DNA from 4 places in the Calidifontibacter indicus genome. Region 1 is predicted to be linked to each of the others. Evidence: predicted binding sites of a transcription regulator. Region 1 holds the regulator's gene; each other region holds the start of a gene.
What was found. The regulator LexA, encoded in region 1, represses DNA repair genes until DNA is damaged. The targets are predictions, from matches to a motif close to TCGAACANNTGTTCGA.
Positions count from the first base shown of each region.

Region 1 (7,147 bases):
AGCGCAGGTCCTGCGGCGCGACGAAGTGCCAGGTCGGTCGCAGGATGTGGGTGCGCACCCAGTCTCCGCGCGCCTGCGCAGCCACGACCTCGGCGTAGCGCGTGTCCCGTGAGCGCATCGCGAGCGAGTGGGCGGCGAGAGGCGCGTCCTGCGACTGCACACAGGTGAGCAGGCGGACGGCGTCCGCCGCGTGCGGCAATGGGGTCGACGACAACCGTTGGACGGCGAGCCGGCGCCGGTTCACCCACTGCCGGTCGACCACGCGCGCCGTCACGGTGCCTTCACGAAGTTGTCAGCTTGTCGGCACCGGCGAGGCTGGTCGGCGAGGCGGCTCAGGCCGGAGCACCGACGCACGACTGGTCGTGTGCCGCCTCGACGAGCGCGTCGATCATGGCGGCCACGGCGGGCACCCGGGTGAGGTCGGGCGTGGTGACCGCGAAGACCCGGCGGTGCGACGGCGGGTCGATCGGGAGCACCTTCACCCGCGCGTTCGGGGCGGAACGCAGGATCAGGTCGGGCACCAGTGCGACTCCCAGACCCTCGGCCACGAGTCCGAGCACGGCCACGTAGTCCTCGGTCTCGAAGGCGACATCGGGGGCGAACCCGGCGCCGTCGGCCAACGCGAGCAGGTGGCCGCGACAGCGGGTGCAGCCCGCGATCCACGGCGCCTGGGCGAGGTCGGCGAGGTCGACACTCTCGTGGGCGGCGAGCGGGTGGTCGAGGGGCAGCGCGATGCGCACGTCGTCGAGCAACAGCTCACGCACCTCGAAGTCGTCGAGCTGGTCGGTCGTGAGCTCGAGCCCCTCGTAGGTGAACGCGACCGCGACGTCGCACTCGCCCGCGCGCAGCGCGGCCAACGATTCCGGCGGCTCACCCTCGGCGAAGGTCACCTGCACCTGCGGGAAACGCTTCTTCACCAGCGACAACGCCTTCGGCACCAGGGTCGACGACGACGACGGGAAGGCCATCAGCCGCACCCGGCCCGAACGCAGACCGGCGATCGCGGCCACCTCCGACTCGGCCGCGCTGATCGCGCCCAGGACGGCGCCGGCATGGCGGGCGAGCACCTCACCGGCCTCGGTGAGGCGCACGTTGCGTCCGAGTCGTTCGACCAGGGGAGTGCCCAGCCGCTCCTCCAAGCGGCGCACCATTTGGGAGATGGCAGGCTGGGAGTAACCCAGCGACGACGCGGCCGCGGTGAAGCTGCCCTCGTCAGCGATGGCACGAATCACCCGGAGTCCGGCAGCGTCGATCATGCCTACTAGCGTACGTGCGACGCGCCGAACGACCAGCGAAGGACCCGATGGACGACCGCAGTTACCTGGCTCATCGCCTGCGTGCGGGCAAGGTGCTCGTGATGACGGGTGCCGGGTTGTCCACGGATTCCGGTCTGCCCGACTACCGCGGCCCGGACGGCGTGCGCCGCGTGCAACCGATGACCGTGGCCGAGTTCCGTGCGGGTGCGGCTGCTCGGCAGCGGTACTGGAGCCGCTCCTATGTCGGCTGGACGCGGTTTCGCACCGCCGAACCGAACCCGGCACACGACCATCTCGCCCGGTTGGAAGGCGCCGGCCTGCTCGCCGCGACGATCACCCAGAACGTCGACGGGTTGGCGCAGCGCGCAGGATCCCGAACGGTGATCGAGCTGCACGGCAACCTCGGCCGCGCGATCTGCCTCGACTGCCGCAGCACCGTCGACCGCGAGTGGGTGCAGCGCGAGTTCACCCGGCTCAACCCGGCGTTCGCGGCCGATGCCGAGCGTGCGCGCAACCTTCCGCTGCGCCCCGACGGCGACGTCGACATCGACGAATCGCTCATCCACGACATCACGCTGGTGCACTGCCCGACCTGCGGCAGCGACCTGCTGAAGCCCGACGTCGTGATGTTCGGGGAGTCGGTGCCCAAACCGCTCGTCGACCACTGCTTCGACCTCGTCGCCGCAAGTCGCACGTTGCTGGTCGTCGGCTCGTCGCTCGGGGTGATGTCGGGCTACCGCTTCGCCCGCCGGGCCGCCGCGCTCGAGGTGCCGATCGTGCTGATGAACACGGGCTGGTCACGGGCCGAGGAGATCGCCACCCGACACGTCCACCGCCCCCTGCGCGAGGTGCTGCAGGAGGCGGTGTGGGACGTGCTGGGTGATGTGCCCGGGACTGACTCCGGGTCTGAATCCGGGGACTGATTCCGGGAGCTCAGACCCGGCGTAGCACCGCGGTCACCTTGCCGAGGATGACGGCGTGGTCGCCGTCGATCGGGTCGTACGCGGGGTTGTGGGGCATCAGCCACACCTTGCCGTCGCGGCGCTTGAAGGTCTTCACGGTGGCCTCGTTGTCGAGCATCGCCGCAACGATGTCGCCGTTGGTGGCGGTCGGCTGCTGACGCACGACGACCCAGTCGCCGTCGCAGATCGCCGCGTCGATCATCGAGTCACCGACGACCTTCAGCAGGAACAGATCGCCCTCACCGACGATCTGCTTGGGCAGCGGGAAGACGTCCTCGACGACCTCCTCGGCGAGGATCGGGCCGCCGGCGGCGATCCGCCCGACCACCGGCACGTAGGACGCGGCCGGCCGCTGGTCGCCGGCGCCGGTCTCGTCGACCGTGGACTCGTCGGCCGAGGTGACGCTGGAACCACCCCGCACGCCGCGCTTTTCGGCGTTGTGATCGGGGGAGATGATCTCGATCGCGCGCGGCCGGTTGGGGTCGCGGCGCAGGTAGCCCTTGCGCTCGAGCATCGACAACTGGTGAGCGACCGAACTGGGGCTGGTGAGACCGACCGCCTCACCGATCTCGCGCATGCTCGGCGGGTAACCGCGGCGGTCGACCGAGTTGCGGATGACCTCGAGCACCTTCCGCTGGCGGGTCGTGAGCGCGGTGCCGCCCTCGTCGTCGGGCAACTGGTGGATCTTGGCCATGTCGTCTGCGTCCTTCGTCGTCTCGCCGGGGCCGTGCTCGTGTCGTGCTCGTGTCGTGCTCCAGCTGCGGTGCTGGTGCCTGCGGTCAGACAGTCGGCCGACGGAGGTTGTCGGTGGTCGCTGCCAGGCTGCGAAGCATGGAAAGAGGCTATGCCGCTCGCACACAGTTATCAAACATTTGTACGACGCGTGTCTCGTTTATTTCGAACAACCGTGCTATACATCGTACAGGCGTTCTATCGCACGCGTGTGCGAGCGAACATTGGGACGACGCTCAGGCGTCGGGGATGGAGAACATCATGAGTGCAGTCGCTCACTGGGATGCACCGGTCGTCGGGCGCGAGCCGCGCACGCGCCGCCACCTGCACCTCGTGCCCGCCCAGTCTCAGGTGTCGGCGGCCGGCGAGGGCGCTGTGCGCCTGACGATCCGTGGTCGGCGCCTGGTGGCCGCCCTGGTCCTCGCGGCCATCGTCGGTGGCGGGTGGGGAGTTGGCCAGGCGTTCGCCGGCGGCTCCTCGAGCTCCGAACTCGTGGTCCGCTCGGGGCAGACCCTGTCCGAGGTGGCCCACGCTGCCTACCCGCAACTGCCGGTCGGCGAAGCCGTCTACCGCATCCAGCGCGCCAACGGCCTCAACAGCCTTCAGGTGAGCGAGGGTCAGCGTTTGGTGGTCCCGCGCTGAGCCTGCGCTGATCACGTGCATCTCGTGGCCCGGTGTCGACCTGATCGGTCGACGCCGGGCCTCGTCGTTCGGTCGGTCGCGGAGGCGTGTCCCGATCGATTTCGAGGTGTTGCAAGTCCGTGACCTGCGCATTTGCGGGCTCGGCCGGAGCGGGCCGAATTCGCCACGCCGGGGCTGTTGCATCTTGGGGTCGGACCGGAATAGCATCCCTACATCTAGTAGTTACACCGTTGTAAGTTGTCCACATGTAGGTCCCCAGCTAGTCAACAGGATCCACGGACTTCTACACCGGTTTTCCACAATCGACCCCCAGATCGATCCGAAAAGGCCTCGCGGCCCGGGCATTCCTATGCCCATCGCGGGCTCTGATCGATCGTGACGCCACCCGGAGGTGACCATGCACTGCCCGTTCTGCCGACACGACGACTCGCGGGTCGTCGACAGCCGCAGCAGTGACGACGGCACCTCGATCAAGCGGCGTCGCCAGTGCCCGTCGTGCGGGAAGCGGTTCTCCACCTTGGAGACCGCGAGCCTGACGGTGGTCAAGCGGTCCGGCGCGAGCGAGCCGTTCTCCCGGCAGAAGGTGCTCGTCGGCGTCCGCAAGGCCTGCCAGGGGCGCCCGGTCAGCGAAGACCAACTCGCGTTGCTCGCCCAGCAGGTCGAGGAAGGCATCCGTTCGGCGGGAGCCGCCGAGATCGACGCCCACGACGTCGGTCTGGAGATCCTCGGCCCGCTGCGCTGCCTCGACGAGGTCGCCTATCTGCGGTTCGCCTCGGTCTACCAGGCGTTCGACGACCTCGACGACTTCGAGGCGGCGATCGCATTGCTGCGCAGCGAGCGAGACCTGCAGCAGACCGACGCCGGTGACAGCGACAGCCACGTCGACGGTGATGCGGGTGGAGCCGAAGACACCGGCGAGGTTGTCGGTGGTCGCGGCAAGACTGGTCGCACCACCACCAGCTGAGCCGCGCGGCCGACAGCACGCACAGCACCAGCACGCACGGCACCACGAGTAAGTCACACAGTCGAGAAATCCAGTCGAGAAATCACGGAGGAGCAGGAACATGACCGAGACGACCAACGCGCGCGCCAAGGCACGCCGCGGCGGCAAGGGCGTGAAGGTGGAACGCATCTTCACGACGCCCGGAGTGCACCCCTACGACGAGGTCACCTGGGAGCGTCGCGATGTCGTCCAGCAGAACTGGAAGACCGGCGAGACGATCTTCGAGCAGCGTGGGGTCGAGTTCCCCGACTTCTGGTCGCTGAACGCCTCCACCATCGTCACCACGAAGTACTTCCGTGGTGCGCTCGGCACCGACGCCCGTGAGTCGAGCCTCAAGCAGCTGATCGACCGCGTCGTCCTCACCTATGTGAAGGCCGGCAAGGAGTTCGGTTACTTCGCCAACGACGACGACGCCACCCTGTTCGAGCACGAGCTCACCTGGTCCCTGCTCCACCAGGTGTTCAGCTTCAACTCGCCGGTGTGGTTCAACGTCGGCACCAAGAGCCCGCAGCAGGTTTCGGCCTGCTTCATCCTCGCGGTCGACGACTCGATGGACTCCATCCTCAACTGGTACAAGGAAGAGGGCTTCATCTTCAAGGGCGGCTCCGGTGCCGGCCTCAACCTCTCCCGCATCCGTTCCTCCAAGGAGCTGCTGTCCTCCGGCGGCACCGCGAGCGGCCCGGTCTCCTTCATGCGCGGCGCCGACGCGTCCGCCGGCACCATCAAGTCCGGTGGCGCCACCCGTCGCGCGGCGAAGATGGTCGTGCTCGACGTCGACCACCCCGACATCGAGGAGTTCATCGAGACCAAGGCGCGCGAAGAGGACAAGATCCGTGCGCTGCGCGACGCCGGCTTCGACATGGACCTCGGCGGCAAGGACATCACCTCCGTCCAGTACCAGAACGCCAACAACTCCGTCCGCGTGAGCGACGAGTTCATGCGTGCGGTCGAGGAAGGCAAGCAGTTCGGTCTGCGCGCCCGCGGCACCGGTGAGGTCATCGAGCAGGTCGACGCCCGTGAGCTGTTCGACAAGATCAACAAGGCCGCGTGGGAGTGCGCCGACCCGGGTGTGCAGTACGACGACACCATCAACGCGTGGCACACCAACCCCGAGTCGGGGCGCATCACCGCGTCCAACCCGTGCTCGGAGTACATGTCGCTCGACAACTCCTCCTGCAACCTCGCGAGCCTCAACCTGCTGAAGTTCCTGAAGGAGGACGACACCTTCGACGTGCCGACCTTCCAGAAGGTCGTCGAGATGGTCATCACCGCGATGGACATCTCCATCTGCTTCGCCGACTTCCCGACCGAGGCGATCGGCAAGACCACCGTCGACTACCGCCAGCTCGGCATCGGTTACGCCAACCTCGGTGCGCTGCTGATGGCCACCGGCCACGGCTACGAGTCCGAGGGTGGCCGCAGCCTCGCCGCTGCCATCACCTCGCTGCTCACCGGTGCGGCCTACAAGCGGTCTGCCGAGATCGCCGGTGTCGCCGGTTCCTACGCCGGCTACGCCCGCAACGCCGAGGCGCACAAGAAGGTCATGCGCAAGCACCAGGCCGCCAACGACCAGGTGCGCACGCTCGGCACGATGGACGCCGACATCCACCGCGCCGCGACCAAGGCGTGGGCCGATGTCATCGAGCTCGGTGAGAAGAACGGTTACCGCAACGCGCAGGCCTCGGTGCTCGCGCCGACCGGCACCATCGGCTTCATGATGGACTGCGACACCACCGGTATCGAGCCCGACTTCTCGCTGGTGAAGTTCAAGAAGCTCGTCGGTGGCGGCTCGATGCAGATCGTCAACCAGACCATCCCGCGGGCGCTGAAGAAGCTCGGCTACCAGGGCGAGCAGATCGAGGCGATCGTCGAGCACATCGCCAACAACGGTCACGTCGTCGACGCCCCGGGTCTGAAGACCGAGCACTACGAGGTCTTCGACTGCGCGATGGGCGAGCGTGCGATCAGCCCGATGGGCCACGTCCGCATGATGGCGGCCTGCCAGCCGTTCCTGTCGGGTGCGATCTCCAAGACGGTCAACCTGCCGGAGACGGCTACCGTCGAGGACATCGCCGAGGTGCACATGCAGGGCTGGAAGCTCGGCCTCAAGGCGATCGCGATCTACCGCGACAACTGCAAGGTGGGTCAGCCGCTGTCCGACGCGAAGGCCAAGGAGAAGCCGGCCGCCGCTGAGGTCGAGCCGGAGAAGGTCATCGAGTACCGCCCGGTGCGTCGCCGTCTGCCCAAGCGTCGCAGCAGCCAGACCACGTCGTTCGCGGTCGGTGGCGCCGAGGGTTACCTCACTGCCTCCACCTACGACGACGATCAGTTGGGTGAGCTGTTCCTGAAGTTCGGCAAGCAGGGTTCGACCCTCGCCGGCGTGATGGACGCGTTCTCGATCGCTGTCTCGGTCGCCCTGCAGTACGGCGTGCCGCTGGAGACCTACGTCGAGAAGTTCACCAACATGCGCTTCGAGCCGGCCGGTATGACCGACGACCCCGACGTGCGGATGGCGCAGTCGATCATGGACTACGTGTTCCGTCGTCTGGCGC
Region 1 is NZ_QTUA01000001.1:2,708,290-2,715,436, reverse strand. It holds gene DFJ65_RS12915 (winged helix DNA-binding domain-containing protein) at 1-274, opposite strand, end outside; gene DFJ65_RS12910 (LysR family transcriptional regulator) at 333-1,256, opposite strand; gene DFJ65_RS12905 (Sir2 family NAD-dependent protein deacetylase) at 1,304-2,179, shown strand; gene lexA (transcriptional repressor LexA) at 2,190-2,912, opposite strand; gene DFJ65_RS12895 (LysM peptidoglycan-binding domain-containing protein) at 3,212-3,592, shown strand; gene nrdR (transcriptional regulator NrdR) at 3,990-4,556, shown strand; gene DFJ65_RS12885 (vitamin B12-dependent ribonucleotide reductase) at 4,657-7,147, shown strand, end outside.

Region 2 (7,147 bases), 1.8 Mb from region 1:
GCTGCGGGACGTCTGGGTCGGTTTCGACCGCGGCCAGTTCACGGCGATCATGGGGCCTTCCGGCTCGGGCAAGTCGACGCTGATGCACTGTCTGGCCGGCCTCGACGTCGCCACCAGCGGACGCGTGCTCATCGGTGAGACCGACCTGTCGAAGCTGAAGGACGCCGCGATGACCAAGCTGCGGCGCGACCGCATCGGCTTCGTCTTCCAGTCGTTCAACCTGGTGCCGACGCTCACCGCGAAGGAGAACATCACCCTGCCCCTCGACATCGCCGGCAAGGCGGTCGACCAGGAGTGGTTCGCGATGGTCACCGAACGGCTCGGGCTGACCGACCGGTTGTCGCACCGGCCGAGCGAACTCTCCGGCGGACAGGTGCAGCGTGTCGCCTGCGCCCGCGCGCTCGTCGGCAAGCCGGAGATCATCTTCGGTGACGAGCCGACCGGAAACCTCGACTCCAAGTCGTCGGCCGAGGTGCTGTCGATCCTGCGCGCGTCGGTCGACGACTTCGGTCAGACCGTCGTGATCGTCACCCACGACCCGCGCGCCGCGTCGTACGCCGACCGCGTGGTGTTCCTCGCCGACGGACGCATCGTGTCCGACCAGCGCGGACTGTCGGCCGACGACATCTATGAGTACATGAAGCAGCTCGACGGCGGCGCCGGTCAGACCGAGGAGCGCTGACATGGCCGGCACCATGGGCAAGGTCTCCTTGCGAAATCTCGGCGCGCACAAGCTGCGCCTGCTGCTCACCGTGTTGTCGGTGGTGCTCGGCACCTCCTTCGTCGCCGGCTCGCTGATCTTCACCAGCACCATCGGGCGGTCGTTCAACGACATCTTCGACAACGTCGCGATCGGGGTCGACGCCCAGGTCAGCTCGAGCAACCGGAGCAACGGCCTGACCAGCGACCTCGGCGTACCGCAGTCGGTCGTCGACAAGATCGAGTCGGACAAGGCGGCTCTCGGTGTCGATCGCGTGCAGGTGGGCTACACCGGCACCATCGCGATCGCCGACTCCACCGGCAAGGCGCTGCAGTCGGGTGGAGCTCCGATCGTCGGCGCCAACTGGGTGCCCACCGACCAGGCCCTCGACCCGAACGGCGTCCGCATCACGCAGGGCCGCGCACCCAGCGGTCCGAACGAGATCGTGCTCAACGAGAGCGCAGCCACCAAGGGCAGCCTCAAGGTCGGCTCGCGCACCAAGGTGGTCGTCGAGAACGGCGACGGCACCCCACGCGATGTCACCGTCGTCGGACTGACCAAGTTGCCCGGGGCCACCTCCGGTTACATCGAGGCCGACTTCGACGCGGCGACCGCGCGGTCGCTGTTCAGCGACGGCAAGCACGTCGGCACGGTGCAGGTCTCGGCCGCGTCCGGGGTGACTCCCGACCAGCTGAAGCAGCGGCTCGCCCAGGCGTTCCCCGACCAGAAGGTGCAGACCGGCGAAGAGGTGCGCCAGCAGACCAAGGACGCGATCAACCAGTTCCTGCAGATCTTCAACTACATCCTGTTGTCGTTCGCGGCGATCGGCCTCATCGTCGGCACGTTCATCATCTACAACACCTTCTCGATGATCGTGGCGCAGCGGGTGAAGGAACTCGCCCTGCTGCGAGCCGTCGGCGCATCGCGTCCGCAGGTCACCCGGTCGGTGTTGTTCGAGGCCTTCGTGGTCGGGCTCATCGGCTCGGTGGTCGGCTTCGCGATCGGCATCGCGTTGGCGGCCGGACTGCAGGCCATCCTCAGCTCCACCGGGGCCGGACTGCCCAGCGGTGATCTCGCGATCACCCCGACGGCCGTCATCGCCTGTCTGCTGGTCGGCATCGTCGTGACCATGGTGAGTGCCTACGCCCCGGCCCGCCGGGCCGCGCAGGTGTCGCCGGTCGAGGCGATGCGCGAGAGCCAGACCGACGGCGCCTCCTCGCTGCGGGTGCGCACCCTCATCGGTGCCCTGCTCGCCGTGCTCGGGTTCGCCGCGATCTTCAGCGGCGCCACCGGCAAGGGTGGCCAGGCGGCCGGCCTCGTCGGGCTCGGCGCGGTCGTGATCATCGTCGCCGTGGTGATGGGTGCTCCGGCGCTGTCCCAGCCGGTGATCGGCGCGCTCGGCTCGGTCATCGGGCGACCGTTCGGCAAGCTGGGCCGCCTGGCCCGCACCAACGCCGTCCGCAACCCGCGCCGGACGGCGGCCACCGCCTTCGCGCTGACCCTCGGGCTCATGCTGGTCGCGGTGATCGGCACCCTCGGCTCGTCGTTCAAGGCGACCATCGACTCGGCCGTCAGCAGTGACGTCACCGCCGACGTCATCCTCACCGGTGGCGACCAGATGGGGCTGCCGCCCGCCAGCGGCGCCACCCTGGCGAAGCTGGACGGGGTGAAGGACGTCGTGCAGCTGCGCAACGTGCCGGTGCGCATCGGCGGCAGCGACTCCGTGGGCACCGCGCCGACCGGTGACCTCTCCACCGTGCTGAAACTGGCTGTGACACAAGGGTCGTCGACGATCGGCGCCAACTCGGTGTTGGTCTCCGACAAGTTCGCGTCGGCCAACGGGCTCAAGGTCGGCTCGCCGGTCGAGCTCGCAACCCGCTTCGGCACGAAGGCCAACCCGACAGTCACCGGCATCTACACCGAGAGCGCACTCTCGGGACCGTTCATGCTCGGCGGATCGGCTTACTCCCAACTCGTGCCGAAGCAGCTGGAGCGCTCCTGGGTCACGCTGGTGAAGGTCACCGACGGTGCCCCGGTGGCGCAGGTGCAGAACCGCATCGGCGACGCGATGAAGGACTACCTGACGATCAAGGTGCAGACCCCGAAGGAGTTCGCCAACGCGCAGTCGTCGCAGATCGACCAGATGCTGCTGGTGCTGTACGGCATGCTCGGGCTGTCGCTGGTGATCGCGGTGCTCGGCATCATCAACACGCTGGCGCTGTCGGTGGTCGAACGCAAGCGCGAGATCGGGATGCTGCGTGCGGTGGGCATGCTGCGCAAGCAGGTGCGGCGCACGATCTACCTGGAGTCGATCCTCATCTCGATCTTCGGGGCGCTGCTCGGCATGATCATCGGAGTCGCGATCGGATGGTGCCTCGTGCGCACCTTCCGCGAATGGATCCCGGACATCAGCGCCGTGATCCCGTGGCCGACAATCCTGTTCACGCTGGTGATGGCGGCGGTGGTCGGCATGGCGGCGGCGTTGTGGCCGGGCATCCGGGCGGCGCGTACGCGTCCGTTGGAGGCCATCGCAGACCTCTGAGTCTTCTGCAGGCTCCTTCGGCGTTGGGCCCCGTAGCAGTCACTTCGTTCCTGCTACGGGGCTCAGCCGTCCCGGCTGCGTGAGCCTTGGTCTGTGGTCCCGTGATTGCCACCAGCGGCATTGACAAGCATTCGTTGGTCACCGAGTCGAAACCCGTTGATTCGCAGCGGGATTTGATCCACAGCCCACCTGGTCGGTGTCGTTTCTCCACAGATCTTCTGCGACTGATGGTGGGTGTCGGTGGTCGCACATATGTTTGATTCATGACCACCAGTTACGAGATCGATGAGCCTCTGAGCGAGGTCGAACTCGAGCTGATCGAATCGGTGTTGAGCCGCAAGACGTATCGGGTGCGCCCGGTGATCACGGAGCATTCCTCGGCGACGGACATGCTGGCTGCGGCGGCGCAGTTGTGTCGGGATGCGTTCGCCAAGATCGACACCGACACGATCCGGGCGGGTGAGGGTGCGTTGACGGGGCGGGTGTCGTCGGTGGAGGAGCTGCGGTCGTTGGAGGAGATGATCCGCGCGGCCGCGGTGACCGGTTCGGTGGTGCAGGCCGCTTCGGCGATCGCGATGGCGAGGTATGCCGCGATCGATCGGGAAGTCATCGACTCCGACACGGGGTTCTGTGTGCCGGTGGAACGACCGCTCGGGCATCAGGCCGACTTCGCGGACACCGATTTGGCGGCCGCCTGCCAACTCGCACCACGCACGGCGTCGACGCGTCTGGGTGCCGCGGTCACCGCGTGTACGAAAGCGCCGCGGTTGGTCGAGGCGGCGGTTGCGGGTGGGGTGCCGTTCTGGAAGGTGAACCTCGTAGCGGCCGAACTGGCCGACGCTTCCCCGGACACGGCGGCCCTGGTCGAGGCTGAGTTGTTGGGGTCGCGCGGGTTCGCCTCGTGGGGGTTCCAGAAACTCAAGTCGGCCGTGCGGGCACTGGTGACCCGGTGGGAAGCCGACGCCGCGAAACAAACGAGAAAGAGGACCGCGCGGGAAGCGATCGGGGTCTGGGCGGAAGCCTCCGACATCCCCGGGTTGTCCGAACTGCGGGCGGTGGGTCCGGCGGATCAGATCGCGAAGATCCACGCCGCGCTCGACCAGTTGGCCGACACCTGGCGTAAACACCCCGAACAACATGCCCAAGCGCACCCCGAGCAGTACCCCCAGCAGGGTTCGGAACCGGGCGCAGCCTTCAGGCCGACGCTAGGCCAGTTACGCCTCGACGCGTTGTGTGACCTCGTCACTGAAGGCTGCGACATCGGGTTTCACCTCGTCATCCACGTCCCCTTCCAACGCACCAATGCCCCCAGCGACGACCATGACGAGAGCAGTGACTGCGCCGACAACGGCGAAGGCGCCGGTGCGCAGGCGGCAAGCGATCCAGGTCCTCCCGAAAATGACTGTGACACAGCCGATCCGGAGACATCACACGGCTCGACCGGCCCACCAGATGGTGACGCCCATGGGAGGCCCCACACTGACTGGGCCGAGATCCCCGGCATCGGGTTGGTCGCACCGGACACCGTCGATGCGCTGGTCGAACGGTTCGGGTGCCGGCTGACCCGGGTGCTGTTCGACACCGACACCGGCATCACCGCGCAAACAGCGTCCGCACGCTACGAACCACCACCGAAGATCCGAGAGTTCGTCCAACTGAGGGACCAGTCCTGCCGGTTCCCCGGATGCAGCCGACCCGCGATCCGCTGCGACGAAGACCACGTGCAGGAATGGCCCACCGGCGACACCAAGGGCGCGAACCTCGCCGCGATGTGCCGGCACCACCACGACGCCAAAACCAAAGGCCACTGGGACGTCGAGATGACCGACGACGGAATCTGCACCTGGATCAGCCGCACCGGCCGCCGCTACACCACCTACCCCGACACCGACACCGGCCGCACCGAGAACGATCAGCCGGGCAACCCGCGGCGGCTAGCTCACTGGCCGGCGATACCCGCCGACCGACGCGACCGCGACCGCGACGCCGGTGGCCGGATCCGCCCAGTCGGCGACCGTCACGCCGGCCAACTCGGCCCGCGGCAGGGCGAGCGCGCCGTCGAGGTCGATCCGTCCGGTCTTGACGATCGCCTCGAGCCGCACCCACTCGGCCACGTCGCGTACCCGGCCGGCGAGCGCGGGAATCGCCACCTCGAGAGGTTCGATGTCAACGCCGACGGGTCGGTCGCTCACCGCCGCAGCCACCACCCCGGATGAGTGCGCCCAGCTGAGGAACGCCCCTTCCGTGTGCGGCGCGCCGTGCGGGCCGCCGCAGGTCGCGCACTCCTGCCAGATGCGAACCGACCCGAGCGGCCCGTCGGCACCCGCGTCAGTGGGCACATCCGGAACAACCTCGACAAGCAGCATGCGCACGAGCACCCGCGCAGCCACGAAATCGTCCCGATCCGTCTGTCGCCGCAACGCTGCCAACCGGCGCCGCTCGTCCGCACTCAACAGCGCACCGGCGTCCGGATGCGCGGCCAACAGGTCACGCGAGCGGGCGACACGGACGGCGAGCATGCACCCATCCTGCGCCATCCGGGCGCTGCACAGACGAGCCCGCTCGACCATCGGGCCGAGCGGGCTGGTCTGTGTCGCGGGCCGACTCAGAGCGTCGACTTCTCCACGGGCTCTTCCTGCGCCCGGTGCCCTTGGGCCAGGCGGCTGCGGTGGTAGCCGTAGATGAAGTAGATGATGAAGCCGAGCGCCATCCAGATGACGAACCGGATCCACGTCTCGATCGGCAGCGTGAGCATCAGGTAGAGGCAGATCAGTGCCGACACGATCGGCAGCACCGGGCTGAACGGCACCTTGAACGGGCGCTCCATCTTCGGGTTGCGGCGGCGCAGCACCGGCACCGCGACCGACACCAGGAAGAACGCGGTGAGCGTGCCGATGTTGATCATGTACTCGAGTTCACCGACCGGGGTGAGCGCTGCGACGAGGGCCACCACGGTGCCGATGCCGACCGTGATCTTGATCGGGGTGCCGGTCTTGGTGTTGACCTTGCCCAGGCTCGCCGGGAGCAGCCAGTCACGCGACATCGCGAACACGACGCGCGAGGCACCGATGAGCAAGGTCATGACCACGGTGGTCAGACCGGCGACGGCTCCGGCTGAGATGAGCGTCGCGAACCCTGGATGCCCGACGTCCTCGAACGCCTTGGCCAGGGATGCCTCGCTGGAGATCTTGTCGTACTTCACCATGCCGGTCATGACCAGCGCGACGGCGCAGTAGAGCACCGTGCAGATCAGCAGCGAGCCGAGAATGCCACGCGGAAGGTCGCGCTGCGGGTTCTTGGCTTCCTCGGCGGTGGTCGCGACGACGTCGAATCCGATGTAGGCGAAGAACACCAACGAGGCCGCGGCCAGGATGCCGGTGACGCCGTAGTGCGACTGGGTGAAGCCGAAGACCCACTCGATGAGCGGCGTCTTGAGCGTCTCGACCTGCTCGGCGGGCTGGTTCGGCGGGATGAACGGCTGGTAGTTCTCGCCCTTGATGAAGAACAGGCCGGCGAAGATCACGAATAGCACGATGAACACCTTGAGCGCGACCAGCGCCAGGTTGACCCGCAGCGACTCCTTGATGCCGATGCTCACCAGCACGGTGAGCACGGCCACGAGCAGGAAGGCCGGCAGGTCGAAGCTGCTGCCGTAGGAGACCGACTCGGGAAGCGTGATGTCGAGGTGGTCGAGGAACACCCCGAGGTAGGCCGACCAGCCCTGCGCGACCACCGATGCACCGAGCATCAGCTCCAGCAGGAGGTCCCAGCCGATGATCCAGGCGACGATTTCACCGAGGGAGGCGTAGCTGAATGTGTAGGCCGAACCCGACACCGGGATCGACGAGGCGAACTCGGCGTAACAGAGCGCCGCGAGCGCACAACACAGGGCTGCGACCACGAAC
Region 2 is NZ_QTUA01000001.1:913,783-920,929, reverse strand. It holds gene DFJ65_RS04355 (ABC transporter ATP-binding protein) at 1-682, shown strand, start outside; gene DFJ65_RS04350 (ABC transporter permease) at 684-3,242, shown strand; gene DFJ65_RS04345 (HNH endonuclease signature motif containing protein) at 3,506-5,458, shown strand; gene DFJ65_RS04340 (amino acid permease) at 5,848-7,147, opposite strand, start outside.
Region 2: DFJ65_RS04345 (HNH endonuclease signature motif containing protein) is a predicted target of LexA. The motif match lies at 3,487-3,502, and genes of this name have one in related genera.

Region 3 (7,147 bases), 2.3 Mb from region 1:
ACGAAGGTCGTGATGAGGTGGCGGAACGGCCGACTCGCCCAGACGACCCGCAACTGGTCACGCAGCGATCCGCCGGCCCCGACAACATCGCGGGTCGGTGCACCGTCGGTGCCCCGCCACGCGGCGAGCGCGCCGACCGCGATGAGCAACCCGACGAAGATGCCCACCCCGCGATAGCCGGCCCAGTCGCGGATCACCGGCGAGAGTCCACCACTGATCAGGATCGCGAGTGCCAGGATCGCCACCCGCCAGGTCATCAGGCGGGTGCGTTCGTCGTAGTCGTCGGTGAGTTCGGCCGGCATTGCGACGTAGGGCACTTGGAAGAACGCGTACGCACTCGCGCAGGCGAGGAAGAACAGCAGCACCCATCCGCCGGCGATCACGGTCGGGGAGGTCGGGCCGGCGAACATGATCGCGAAGAGCACCGCCAGCGCGAGGCCGGCGCGCACCAGGAACGGACGGCGCCGCCCGGCCGGCGAGGTGCTGCGGTCACTGATCCGGCCGGCGATCGGGTTGAGCACGACGTCCCACGCCTTGGGCAGGAACACCATCAGGCCCGCCACCGCGGCGGTGATGCCGAGTCGGTCGGTCAGGTAGGGCAACAGCAGCAGCCCCGGCACGGTGCCGAACGACCCCGTCGCCACCGATCCGAGTCCGTACCCGACCCGGACTCTGCGGGGCAGCACTTCGGTCATGCCCGGAAACTACCTGGGCTCACCGAGTCGGCGTCGGGTTTCGACGTGGGCTGCTCGACCTGGGTCGTCATATCCCACTGCCCACGACGGCGACATCAGGACGGCGGTTGGACGGTGGCCGACCCACCGCTCAGCTCATGGGTCGGTGAGGTCGCGCCAGGTTTCGGTCAGTCCGGGCGTGGTGCGGTAGGTGTGACCGGTGGGTGAGGTCCACTCGACGATCCCTGTGGGGTGCAACCGGATCCGCCACTGGGATTGCTTCATCCGGTGGTGACGCCGACACAGGCATTCGAGGTTGACCGTTGCGGTAGGTCCCTGGGGCCATTCGACGGCGTGGTCGAGGTCGACGTTCTTGATCGCGGGACGGTCACAGCCCGGTGCCCGACACCGCTGGTCCCTGGTTTTCACGTACCTGGCCATCGTGGGTGGCGGCCGGTAGCTGTCGCTGGCCATGGTGTTGGCGGTGGGTTCGCCGGTGACGGGGTCGAACTCGAAGCTACTCACGGTGACCTTGTCGGCGAACCTGGCCAGGTCGGCCAGGCTGTCGGCGTCGATCGCACCGGCGCGGGCGTGGACGCTCGTCGCGCCCCGGTCACGCATGTCGGACACGAAGGCCCGGCCGTCACTGTCTCCTCGACCCCTGGTACGTCCACCAAACGCTGCCGGTGTCTCTGGCTCGACGTACGGCTCACTGGCCGGCGGTTCAGCATCACCGTCGCCCCCACGGTGACTGTCGTCGCCACGGGTGCTGTTCTTGCTGTCGTCGCCATCCTTGCTGGCCTGGCCGGCAGTACCGGCAGCAGCGGTGGGTGCCTGGTTGGCGGGTTTGGTCCAGGTGTTCCCCGCGGTGCCGAAGGTCGGGGTGAGCACCTGGATGTCGAGGTTCAGGGTGACGTTGCGCATCGCGAGGTCGAAGAACGCATCGACCCGGTACTCGCCCAGGGTTTTGTCGGACTCGTCGCCGTGTTTCATCGCGAACGCCAACTGGTCGATCGCGTCCTTGACCGCGGTGATCTGCCCGTTGTCCCCGATGATCGTCAGCATCGACAACCCCGGTGTCGGGTGCGGATCCTGGAACACCCCACACTGCTGCGCCCTCGTCTTCCGCGCCGTCTCTCGAGCTGCGGAGGGTTGATGCTTCCCCACCAACGTCCGGCACGATTTGCGTGCCTGACCCCTGGTGGTCTGGTGGACTCCCCGGCCGAGGATCTCCGCCTCGACCGTTTCGCACACGTCCGGGGAGGCGTCCTGCAACTCCGTCGCAATATCCGCCGCCGTATCCAAGTTCGCCCGGCCGGCAGCGACTTCCCGCAACAGGTTCGGAGTCCTCGTGACCAGCCGGGCGGAGCGTTGCACTAACCCGATCCCGGCCTGGATCCCCAACCCCAACTCCGCGGCGACGGTGTCGGCGGAGTACATGCTGGTGAACCCTTCACCGTGCCGCACCCACGGCGTCTTCCTCGTGCCCTGCGGACCGTCGGGGTGCTCCCACCGCGCGAACTCCGCAATCGAACGAGCCCGCACCGCTTCCATCGACTGCGCCGCTTGATGCGCGAACCGGGTCGCATCCTCGAACAACGTCATCCGATCGAACACCCGAGACTCCGCCACCAACACCTCATCCAGACCAGCGCCCGAATCGAGGTCCGTTCCCAGCTCCGAGCCCAGGTCGACATTGAGGTCGGTGTCCAGCGAGTCGCCGGCCGACCCGCCACCCGCAGCAGCCGTAAACGAGGCCGATCCCGCCAGGACAGCAGGGGCTGTGGTGTCGGGGAACAGGTCGTACCCGAGGAGGGCGTCGGGTTCGTCGACCGTGAACGGGTCGTCCTGCCCGAGCAACTCGTAGGCGTGTGCGCTGAGGATCTTGGAGATGATCAGCATGATCGTCACCGGGTTCGCACCCGGCACCAAATGAGGGTGGGACGCCAACTCGATCGCGGCGTCCAACCCGTCTTCGAAGATCACAGATTCAAGCAACTCGGCCGGGTCGATACCGCCCGGTCGAGCCTCGAAATCTGGTGTCCCCTCCATGCACTTATCATACACGTGTTCGAACACGTTCGGAAGGGTTTCAACAGGCGAATTCGGTTGATTTCTCAAGGGTTTTCGCAGGTTTCGACTTGCGGTCCATTGGCGCCCCGAGCAGCTCAAATCAGCGCGCTCCGCGAGGCCGCGGGGGCGCCCGACCAACGGGCTCCGCTACCGCCCGGACCGCCTCACCCAGCGATGCCCGCGCGGGCACGGGAGAGGCTCAAACCAGCGCCCCCGGTTCAGGCGACGGTGGGGGTGGAGCCGTCGGCGGACTCCATCGCCTTTCCCGCCTCGTGCCACGCCTTCATGCCGCCCTCCAGGTTGGCGACGTCGAGGCCGTACTCGGCCAGTGACGGCAGGGTGCGGCGCACGCGCCCGCCGCCCTTGCAGGTGACGATCAACTGACGGTCGCCCGCGAGGTCACGGATCTCGTCGAGGCGCTCGGCGATCTGGCCGAGCGGGATGTGGACGGCACCGGGTGCGTGCCCTGCGTCCCATTCGTGCTGCTCGCGGATGTCGAGGAACACCGCATCGTCGGGCAGGTCGGTGACGGGGACATCGGGGAAACGGCTCATGTATTCGAGCCTAACCCGCAGGTAACCGCCGAAAGGCGCTCTCCCGACGTCCAGGAAACGATCAGCGAACTCCCGGGATGCGGTTCCACGCTGAGCAGGCACCACCCGCCCAGCCAAGAACGCGCCGAAGAACACCCCCACGAAGCCACCCGAAGACAGCCCGAACACAACCCGGAGAAGACCACGAAGACGCCATGGAAATCACCGACCCCGCACTTCCCGTCCTGCTCGGACTCGCCGCGCTCGTGCTGCTGGTGCTGCTCGCCCTCGGCCTGCCCCGCATGCACCGACGCACCGCGGCGACCGCGGTGCGCGCCGGGCAGGCAATCGTCATGAATCTGGCCGCGCTCATGTGCGCCGGGCTCGTGTTGAACAACCAGTACCTGTTCTACGTGTCGTGGTCGGATCTGCTCGGGCCGAGCAACGTGCAGGCGCAGCAACTGACCCGCGGCGCGGGCAACCGGGGCGCGAACGTGCGGATCGCGCCGGTGGTCACCGAACACTCGTCCTTCCCGTCGTTGCCGACACCGAACTCGCTGGAGCAGCAGTACACGGTGCACGGCACCAAGAGCGGTGTCGATGCATCGGTCATCGTGATCCTGCCCAAGGGCTACTCGACGCATCCGGCGCGGCGGTATCCGGTGCTGGAGATGATGACCGGCTACCCGGGGGTGCCGCGGTCGGCTACTCGTACGGCGGCTGGTGCGCGGCCATGCTCGCCATGCGACACCCGGCCACCTTCGGCGGCGGCGCGTCGCTCATGGGCTATTTCTCACCGGAGTTCGGCAGCAACTACAACCCGTTCAAGATCGTCCCGGCAGCCGCACGTGCCTACCAACTCGGCCTCCTGGCCCACACCCGTCCGCCGGCCACCTCGCTGCTGGTCATGGCCAGCAAGAACGACCCGGAGTCGTACCCCTACATGGTGCAGTTCCTGAAGCAGGTGCGGTCGCCGATGGCGGTGACCTCACTGGTGCTGGCGTCCGGCGGGCACAACGTCGACGAGATCCCGCTGCACCTGCCGCAGATCATGGCGTGGCTGTCGAAGTCACTGGCCGGTTTCCGATACCAGCCATAATTTTTGTCGCTTGAACCATATTTGCGGTACGTTCGTCCATATAGTCTCCCTGACAGCAAATGGACGAAGGAGTACGAGCATGTGGACGATGACGTGGACGGAGGTCGCCGGCTTCATCACGACGGCGCTGTGCGTGTGGCTGGTGGTGCGCCGCAACATCTGGAACTTCCCGATCGGGATCGCCAGCAACATCTTCTTCTGGGTGCTGTTCATCCGGGCCGGGCTCTACGCCGACGCGTGGCTGCAGGTGGTCTTCCTGCTGCTCGGCGTGGGTGGCTGGTGGATGTGGCTGCACGGCGGCGTCAACCGCACCGCGCTGGTCGTGCGCCGGACGCCGGTGTGGGGGTGGGCGGCCATCGCGGGCTTCGTCGGCGTGGCCACCTGGGTGATCTACACGCTGCTCACCGCACACACTGACTCGACAGTGCCGGTGGCCGACGCCTTCACCACCGCCCTCAGCCTCGGCGCGCAGATCATGTTGAACCGCAAGTGGATCGGCAACTGGGCACTGTGGATGGTCGCCGACGTGCTCTACATCTGGCTCTACTGGATCAAGGACCTCCACCTCACCTCGGTGCTCTACGTGGGCCTGCTGACGATGTGCGTGATCGGGCTGCGGCAGTGGGCCACCGCGGTGCGCCGTCCGGAGCCCGCCCCCGTCGCCGAGGCGGTGCCGGCATGAGCGCGCAGGCACGCGACCACCAACACCAGCACGGTCTCGTGCTCGGCAAGTTCTATCCCTTCCACGCCGGCCACCAACAACTGATCCGCGCCGCCACGGCCGCCTGCGCGCAGGTGACCGTCGAGGTGCTGGGCAGTTCGGTGGAGTCGATCCCGATGGAGGTGCGCGCCGAGTGGATCCGCCGCGAACACCCCACCGCGCGGGTGGTCACCGCCCTCGACGACGCGCCGATCGACTACGACGACCCGGCGGTCTGGGAGCTGCACATGCGAGTGATCAAGGGCCTTCTCGACCAGCCGGTCGACGCGGTGTTCACCTCCGACTCGTACGGCGCGGAACTGGCCGAGCGGCTCGGCGCCACCTGGCATCGGGTCGACCCGGGACGGGTGGCGATGCCCGTGTCGGGCACCGCGGTGCGCGCCGACGTCGCCGGGCACTGGTGGGCACTGCCCGCACCGGTGCGGGAGTGGTTCAGCCGGAGGGTCGTGGTGATCGGCGCGGAGTCGACCGGCACCACCACGCTCAGCAGCGCGCTCGCCGCGCACTACGAGGTGCCGTGGGTGCCGGAGTTCGGCCGCGAGTGGAGCGAGGTTCGCCCGGGCGGCCTCGAATCGCCCTGGCACAGCGCGGAGTTCGATCTGATCGCGATCGAACACCAGCGGCAGGAGGTGGAGGCGATGAGGGCTACGCCGCGTCCGTTGACGATCAGCGACACCGACGTGCTGGCGACCGCGATCTGGCACGAGCGGTACGTCGGCGGCCCGTCGCCGTCGGTGCTGGCCCGGGCGACGACGTGGCGCCCGGCTCTGTATGTGCTGACCGGCGACGAGATTCCGTTCGTGCAGGACGGCATGCGCGACGGCGAGCACATCCGGCACGACATGCAGGCGCGCTTTCGCGAGGTGCTGGCGCAGTCGGGTGTGCCGTGGTTCGAGGTGCACGGCAGCCCGGCACAGCGCCTGGCCGAGGCGACAGCCCGGGTCGACGAGCTACTCGCCGGCGGCTGGGCTCTCGCCGACCCGCTGGGCTGAGGCCTCGAGAAACCGCCTCCCGAGCGCCTCGACCGCGGACCGCACCTCCTCGCCCTTGATGACCACGAACGGCACCGGCAGCAGCGCGAGCATCTCGGCGTAGCTGTGGGCGTTGCTGGTCGTGCCGACGATGCGGGTGATCTCGCCTTCGGGCACCTGCCGACCGAGGTTGCGCGGCAGCCACTGCAACTCGACGGCCGGCGCGTGCACCTCGATCTCGACCTCGAAGTCCCAGCCCGACGCGAGGTGCTCCTCGAGCAGGCGCACCGGGTCGAGAACGGCGGGCGGCACGACCCGTCCGACCCCGCGGGTCACCCGCGCGACGCGATCGACCCGGTAGGCACGCGTGGCCTCCTGCTCGCGCGAATGGCACAGCAGATACCAGCGTCCGTGGCGCACGACGACGGCCCAGGGCTCGACGTCGAAGACACGCTCGTTGCCGGCTTCGGTGCGGTAGTCGATGCGCACCGGCACCTGTTCGGCGCAGGCGGTGACGAGATCGACGGTGACGGACGGGTCGGGCCGCGCCGCACCGGTATCGGGGGCCGCCGCGGCCGTGTTGCGCACCGTCTTCGCCTGTGCGGCAACACTTTCGGGGAGGCTGCGCAGCAGCTTGCCGAGGGCGGAGCCGACCGGGTGGTGCGGGTCGTCGGGTCGGTGGTGACCGTCGAGCACCGCCATGACCAGCCCGAGCGCCTCGTCGGCGGTGAACATCAGCGGCCCCGGCCGCACGCCGCGTCCGGGGCGGTAGCCACCCGCCGGACCGCTCACCGATTGCACCGGGATGCCGGCCTCGCGCAGGATCGCGACGTAGCGACGCGCCGCCCGGCTGGTGACGCCGAGCCGGGCGGCGATCTCGTCGCCGGTGATGCCCGGACGGTTCTGCACGAGCTCGAGGGTGAGCAACGCCCGCGAGGTCGGGCTCGTGTCATCACGCATCGGTCGGACCCCATCCGGTAGTCGAACGTCCTGGATTGCTTCTACCGTGCCAGACATGACCGACAACTCCGGCGAAACGCCAGCCGCTGACTCCGGCGAAACCTCGGCCGACGTCG
Region 3 is NZ_QTUA01000001.1:410,257-417,403, forward strand. It holds gene DFJ65_RS01930 (MFS transporter) at 1-695, opposite strand, end outside; gene DFJ65_RS01935 (HNH endonuclease signature motif containing protein) at 831-2,726, opposite strand; gene DFJ65_RS01940 (rhodanese-like domain-containing protein) at 2,966-3,301, opposite strand; gene DFJ65_RS01945 (hypothetical protein) at 3,690-3,893, opposite strand; gene DFJ65_RS01950 (alpha/beta hydrolase) at 4,014-4,379, shown strand; gene pnuC (nicotinamide riboside transporter PnuC) at 4,459-5,061, shown strand; gene DFJ65_RS01960 (AAA family ATPase) at 5,058-6,092, shown strand; gene DFJ65_RS01965 (helix-turn-helix transcriptional regulator) at 6,051-7,031, opposite strand; gene DFJ65_RS01970 (DinB family protein) at 7,087-7,147, shown strand, end outside.
Region 3: DFJ65_RS01935 (HNH endonuclease signature motif containing protein) is a predicted target of LexA. The motif match lies at 2,734-2,749, and genes of this name have one in related genera.

Region 4 (7,147 bases), 1.1 Mb from region 1:
ATCCTCGAGACCCTCGTGCTCTCGATCCTCAACCACGACAGCGCGATTGCCGCCGCGGCCTCGCGCATGACCGCCGCCGCCGACGGGCGCCCCTGCATCGAGATGGGCTCGCGGCGCACGCACGAGTGGTCGGCGGTCGCCGCCGCACGGGCGGCGTACATCGCCGGGTTCGGCACGACGTCCAACCTCGAGGCCGGACGCAGCTACGGCGTGCCGACCGCAGGCACCGCCGCGCACGCCTTCACCCTCGTGCACGACGACGAGCGCGAGGCGTTCCAGGCACAGGTCGACAGCCTGGGCAAGGGCACGACGCTGCTCGTCGACACCTACGACGTCACCAACGCGGTGAACCTCGCGGTCGAGATCGCCGGCACCGAGCTCGGCGCGGTGCGCCTCGACTCCGGTGACCTGTTGGTGCAGGCCCGCGAGGTGCGCGAGCAGCTCGACTCGTTGGGTGCGACCGAGACGAAGATCGTCGTGACCTCCGACCTCGACGAGTACGCGATCTCGACCCTGCAGGCCGGCCCCGTCGACGTCTACGGCGTCGGCACCTCGCTGGTGACCGGTTCAGGTGCCCCGACCGCGGGCATGGTCTACAAGCTCGTGCAGCGCGAGGACGACAACGGCACGATGGTCGGCGTCGCGAAGGCCAGCAAGGACAAGAAGTCGGTGGGCGGCCGCAAGTACGCCATGCGCCGACTGGGCGCGTCGGGTCTCGCGGAAGCCGAGATCATCGGCATCGGCGAGGTGCCCCAGGGCGACTCGAACGACCGCCACCTGATGGTCGAACTGGTGAAGGGCGGCGAACGCGTCGACCAATCGACGCTCGACGACGCCCGCGACCGGCACGCCGCGTCTCGGGCCGAACTGCCGGCGAAGGCGTTGCAGATGTCGCGCGGCGAAGCGGTCATCCCGACGATCTTCGAAGGCTGACCTCGACCCGCCCGACCACTGAGCCCGGTGCCACCCGGCCCCTACCATCGTCAGATGCTCCCGCTGCCGCTCGTCATGCCCGTGCCCGACCCGGAGCACGGACGCGTTCGCTTGCGCGCGTTCCGCGCCGACGACGTGCCGATGCTGCGTGACATGTCGACCGACCCGCACGTGCCACTCATCGGCACCCTGCCCGGCAACGCCGACGCACAAGACGCACTCGCGTACATCGACCGGCAGCATTCCCGGCTGGTCGGCGGCGCAGGATGGTCGTTCTGCATCGCCGACGCGGCGACCGACGCGGGGGTCGGGCAGATCGGCCTGTGGATCGGCGCGATCGAGCACGGACGAGCAACGGTGGGTTACTCCACAGCGCCGCGTTTCCGACGGCGCGGTTACACCGCGGACGCGCTGGCCGCTCTCGTCGAATTCGCCTGGACCATCGACGGATTGCACCGCCTCGAGGCCTACATCGAGCCGTGGAACGCGGGCTCGGCCAGCACGGCCCGGGCCGGTGGGTTCGAGTTCGAAGGCACGCTGCGCAGCCACCAGGAAATCGGTGGCCGCCGGCGCGACATGCAGTTGTGGGCGATCGTTCGTGACAGCTGATCTATGCACCGGCCCGGCCTGGGTCGACCGAAATCCCGTCCTGCGTTTCGACGGACGGGCTGCCCTCGACCTGCTCGGTCGCCGGCTGTCCTTCGAGGCACACCCCGAGCGTGAATGCACCGGTGCGAGCGTCGCCGATGCATCGGGGTCGTTGACTCACCGTGCGTGCCCGCGTGGGCGCCCGGCGACCCGCGGACGCCAGTGTGCCGAGTGCACGGCCGACGACCAGTTCCGGTTCGCCCACCACGCGCACCGAGGCGGTTACGTGCCGGCTGCGCTCGACGACTATCTGCGTTCGCCGCACTTCGTCTACGTGGCCACCTTTGCCGACGGTGTCAGCAAGGTGGGCACGGCCGTCGACCATCGGAAGGTCGGGCGCCTCGACGAGCAGGGGCCGCTCGCGGCGACCTTCGTCGTGGCTGCGTCGGACGGCCGCGCCGCCCGCGGGTTCGAAGACCTGGTGACCGATCGTCTCGGCCTCACCCAGTTCAAGAACCGCAGTTCCAAGGTCGCCGCGCTGCTCACGGCAACGTCGCGCGTCGAGGTGCTCGGGCTGCATGAGCAAACCGTGAGTGATTCCCTCGATGCGCTGGCCACCGAACCCGAGGCCGAGCTCATCCGCGAGTCGTGGGTGCCACCGGCCGCGCAGTCCGACCTGTTGCATGCGCTGGACGCGAGTTCCGTGGGCCGCTACCCACATCCACTCACCGAGGGTGAGCACTGCCTGACGGTGCGCGCGATGGCGGGTGCGACCGCGCTCGTGACGGTGAACGACGACGACGCGCTGTTCCTCGCCGACCTCGGATCACTGGCCGGTCATCGGCTTCGGCCGGGCGATGTGCGCTCCGCGCCGGTGCCCACTCAGCTCGGGTTGTTCTGAGTAGGGCTGCTCGATCGCTGGCTGATGGTTTCCTGGATCGTTCGGTCAGTCGCGTACTCAGTCGCTGCGGAGGTCGTGCCAGGTTTCGGTGAGTCCTGGCGTGGTGCGGTAGGTGTGGCCGGTGGGTGAGGTCCACTCGACGATCCCGTTGGGGTGCAACCGGATTCGCCACTGGGTTTGCTTCATCCGGTGGTGACGTCGGCACAGGCATTCGAGGTTGACTGTTGCGGTGGGCCCTTGGGGCCACTCGACGGCGTGGTCGAGGTCGACGTTCTTGATCGCGGGACGGTCACAGCCGGGTGCCCGGCACCGTTGGTCCCTCGTTTTCACGTACCTGGCCATCGTGGGTGGTGGCCGGTAGCTGTCGCTGCCCATGATGTTCGCGGTGGGTTCGCCGGAGACGGGGTCGAACTCGAAGCTGCTCACGGTGACCTTGTCGGCGAACCTGGCCAGGTCGGCCAGGCTGTCGGCGTCGATCGCACCGGCGCGGGCGTGGACGCTGGTCGCGCCGCGGTCACGCATGTCGGACACGAAGTCGCGGCCGTCACGATTTCGTCCACCGAAGGCTGCCGGTTTCTCGGGCTTACTGGTCGGCTCGGCCGGCGGAGTGCTGGGTGGTCCTGTGTCGGGACCGGGGCCGGACGGTGGCCCGCCACCGGCGTCACCCTCTTCACTCTCGTCATCACGGCCACCGTCGGCGGCACGGTCGCCGTCGTCATTGCCGGTATTGCTGTCGTCGGCATGGCCACTGTCGTCAGTACCGCCACCGTCGTTGCCGGCGGTCCTGCTCTTGCTCGCCTGGCCTGCACTCCCGGCAGTGTCCGCGGGGGTCGGTGCCTTGTTGGCGGGCTTGGTCCAGGTGTTCCCGGCGGTCCCGAAGGTCGGGGTGAGCACTTGGATGTCGAGGTTCAGGGTCACGTTGCGCATCGCGAGGTCGAAGAACGCATCGACCCGGTACTCGCCCAACGTCTTGTCGGACTCGTCGCCGTGTTTCATCGCGAACGCCAACTGGTCGATCGCGTCCTTCACCGCGGTGACCTGCCCGTTGTCCCCGATGATCGTCAGCATCGACAACCCCGGTGTGGGGTGCGGGTCCTGGAACACCCCACACTGCTGCGCCCTCGTCTTCCGTGCCGTTTCCCGCGCCGCGGAGGGTTGATGCTTCCCCACCAACGTCCGGCACGATTTGCGTGCCTGACCCCTGGTTGTCTGGTGGACTCCCCGGCCGAGGATCTCCGCTTCAACGGTTTCGCACACATCAGGGGAGGCGTCCTGCAACTCCGTCGCAATATCCGCGGCAGTGTCCAAGTTCGCGCGGCCCGCGGCGACTTCCCGCAACAGGTTCGGAGTGCGGGTCACCATCCGGGCGGAGCGTTGCACCAGGCCGATCCCGGCCTGGATCCCCAACCCCAACTCCGCGGCCACGGTGTCGGCGGAGTACATGCTCGTGAACCCCTGACCGTGCCGCACCCACGGCGTCTTCCTCGTGCCCTGCGGACCGTCCGGGTGCTCCCACCGAGCGAACTCCGCGATCGAACGAGCCCGCACCGCTTCCATCGACTGCGCTGCTTGATGCGCGAACCGGGTCGCGTCCTCGAACAACGTCATCCGATCGAACACCCGCGACTCCGCCACCACCACCTCATCCAGACCAGCGTCCGAATCGAGGTCCGTTCCCAGCTCCGCTCCCAGGTCGAGGTCGAGGTCGAGGTCCAGGTCGGTGTCCAGCGAGTCGCCGGCCGACCCGCCACCCACAGCACCCGCAGCAGCCGTAAACGGGGCCGATCCCGCCGGGACAGCCGGGGCTGTGGTCTCGGGGAACAGGTCGTACCCGAGCAGCGCGTCGGGTTCGTCGACCGTGAACGGGTCGTCCTGCCCCAGCAGTTCGTAGGCGTGGGCGCTGAGGATCTTGGAGATGATCAGCATGATCGTCACCGGGTTCGCACCCGGCACCAAATGAGGCTGGGACGCCAACTCGATCGCTGCGTCCAACCCGTCTTCGAAGATCACAGATTCGAGCAACTCGGCCGGGTCGATACCGCCCGGTCGAGCCTCGAATTCTGGTGTCCCCTCCATGCACTGATCATACGCGTGTTCGAACCACTTGGGAAGGGTTTCAACAGGCGAATTTGGTTGATTTCTCAAGGGTTTTCGCGGATTTCGACTTGATCTGCGCCGGCGCACGATTCGGCCCACCAAGGGGCACCGCCGGCGCTCCGAGAAGCTCAACCAATGCGCTCCGCGAACCGCCGAAGGAGTCCAACCAACAGGGGGCCAGACGGCCTCAATCAGTCGGGCTCGGCGGCATCGTGCGCCCGGTTCAACTCGACCTCCGCCACCACTGCGACCGGCCCAACCAGCCGCACCTCGACAGCCGTCCACACGAGGTGCACGGACGCCCCGACGCTAAGCCGGCTTGCGCCTCGAAGCCGCCGCGATCTCGCCGGCGGTCCACAGCGCATCGATCACAAGCACCAGGGTCCACGCGGCGGCCGTCCCGCCGAAGGTCTCCCAGGCCGCAGAGGTTCCGACCAGCGCACCCGCGCAGATCAACAGCGCGCCGCCGACCGCCCAGGCAACGAGGTGCCGCGTGATGCCGCGACGCTCGTGCGCGACGCGCGCCGCTCCCCAACTCGGCTTCGGCGCAGGGGCAGGGCCGTCGGCGAATCGGTGCGCGAACCGGACGTCGGCCCAGTGCACCATCGAATGCCCGAAGCCGACGGACACGCCGATGTAGATCGCAGCGAGCACGTGCGCGAGACCGGGCGCCGCTCCGCCGCGCAGGTCGATGACGGCGGCCGTGAGAGTGACGAGATCGACCAGCGGCGCACAGATCAGCAACACCGAACTCAGTCGCTTGCGGCGCAGCAAGTACCGCGCGGCCAGGCCGCCGAACAGGAACACCCAGAACATCACCTCGGACCCGACGATGACCGCGTAGAGCATGACCAAACCTTTTCCGTACGACTGTGTTGTAAAACTAAAATAGCACAGTCGTGTCATAATCGCTCCATGCCGAAGATCGTCGACCACGAGGAACGCCGCCGGCTGATCGCCGACGCCTTCGCCACCGTCGTCCGTCGCGACGGGGTGGCGGGTGCCTCGGTGCGCGCGGTCGCCGCAGAGGCCGGCATCTCCCCCGGAGCCATGCGGCACTACTTCGACACCCAGACCGGGTTGCTGCGGTTCGTCGCACAAGACCTCACCGAGCGGCTGACCGCACAGATGGCCGCGCTGGCACCGGAGGCCACCGGCACCGACTCGGTCGTGCTGCTCGAGGAACTCGTGCCGCTCGACGCTCGACGACAGGCCGACTTCGACGTCTGGCTCGCGCTGGTGGTGGGCGGTCTCACCGAGCCCGCGCTCGCCGAGATCTCGGCCGAAGCCCATGCCGCGATCCGCAACGTGTGTCGACACGTGCTCAGGGAACACGGGGTACGCCGTCCGACCCCCGATCAGGTGCGACGCCTGCACGCGTTCGTCGACGGCATCTCGATGCACCTCGCGCTCTACCCCGACGTCGTCTCCCGAGCGGCAGCCAAGCGCAGCCTGCGAGCCGAGATCCCCGCGATCGCGGGCATTACGCTGAGTCCATGACGCGCGCACTGATCATCGTCGACGTTCAGAACGACTTCTGCGAGGGTGGCTCGCTGGCGGTCGCCGGCGGCACGAAGGTGGCCGAGCAGATCGCCCATTACGTGACGAGCCAGGGCGAGGACTACCGCACGATCGTCGCGACGGCCGACTGGCACGTCGACCCGGGCGACCACTGGTCGGACGAACCCGATTTCAACCACAGCTGGCCGGTGCATTGCAAGGTCGGCACCGACGGAGCCAGCTTCCGCCCGGAGGTCGGGCCGGCCATCTCGCTGACCGACCGAATCTTCCGCAAGGGTGAGCACGAAGCCGCCTACAGCGGCTTCGAAGGCCACGACGAGCACGGCGCAAGCCTGGAGAGCTGGCTGCGCGACAACGAGGTCGACACCGTCGACGTCGTCGGCATCGCCACCGACTTCTGCGTGAAGGCGACCGCCCTCGATGCCAACCGCGCCGGGTTCGAGACGTCCGTGCTGTTGCAACTCACCGCCGGGGTCTCCGCCGAGACCACCGCGTCCGCCCTCACCGAACTGCGCGAGGCGGGCGTCGGCCTCACCGGCGAACCCGTCGTCGAAGCCTGACCCCCAACCGCAAACGCTGCACTCCCCTGCAGACGCTGCTGTTGCAACAGCGGCGTCTGGCGGGAAGTGCAGCGTTTGCGGGTGGTGCGGTGTTGCTGAGGGCGCTCGTCAGGGGGTGACGACCAGCGGCGCGGTGCCGTAGGTCAGCTTCCAGTCGACGGCGTGGAAGGTGGCCGGGTCGATCACCTTGTTCGCGGCCACCCAGTCGATGATCAGCTGACGGATCTCGTTCTGGCGGTTGTAGACGACCGGTGCGGTGGTGACATCCGGGAAGCCGCCGCCACCGGACTGGCGGTAGTTGTTGATCGCGATCACGTAGCTGTCGCCGTCCGCGACCGGGGTGCCGCCGTACGACAGGTTGCGGATGCGGTTGCCGGCCGGCACCGACAGGTCGATGTCGTAGGTGAGCGGCTTGTCGAGCCCGCCCATGACGTCGTAGTTGTAGTCGGGCGTGCCGCTCGGGGCCGCCGGGGTCACCGCGTTGGTGACCTGCGCCGACGGCACCGGGCCGGCGCTGCTGACCTGCCGGAAGTACTCGACCGACTTC
Region 4 is NZ_QTUA01000001.1:1,656,671-1,663,817, reverse strand. It holds gene DFJ65_RS07875 (nicotinate phosphoribosyltransferase) at 1-933, shown strand, start outside; gene DFJ65_RS07870 (GNAT family N-acetyltransferase) at 988-1,542, shown strand; gene DFJ65_RS07865 (DUF2797 domain-containing protein) at 1,532-2,422, shown strand; gene DFJ65_RS07860 (HNH endonuclease signature motif containing protein) at 2,480-4,498, opposite strand; gene DFJ65_RS07855 (hypothetical protein) at 4,829-5,368, opposite strand; gene DFJ65_RS07850 (TetR/AcrR family transcriptional regulator) at 5,435-6,019, shown strand; gene DFJ65_RS07845 (isochorismatase family protein) at 6,016-6,600, shown strand; gene DFJ65_RS07840 (bifunctional metallophosphatase/5'-nucleotidase) at 6,709-7,147, opposite strand, start outside.
Region 4: DFJ65_RS07860 (HNH endonuclease signature motif containing protein) is a predicted target of LexA. The motif match lies at 4,506-4,521, and genes of this name have one in related genera.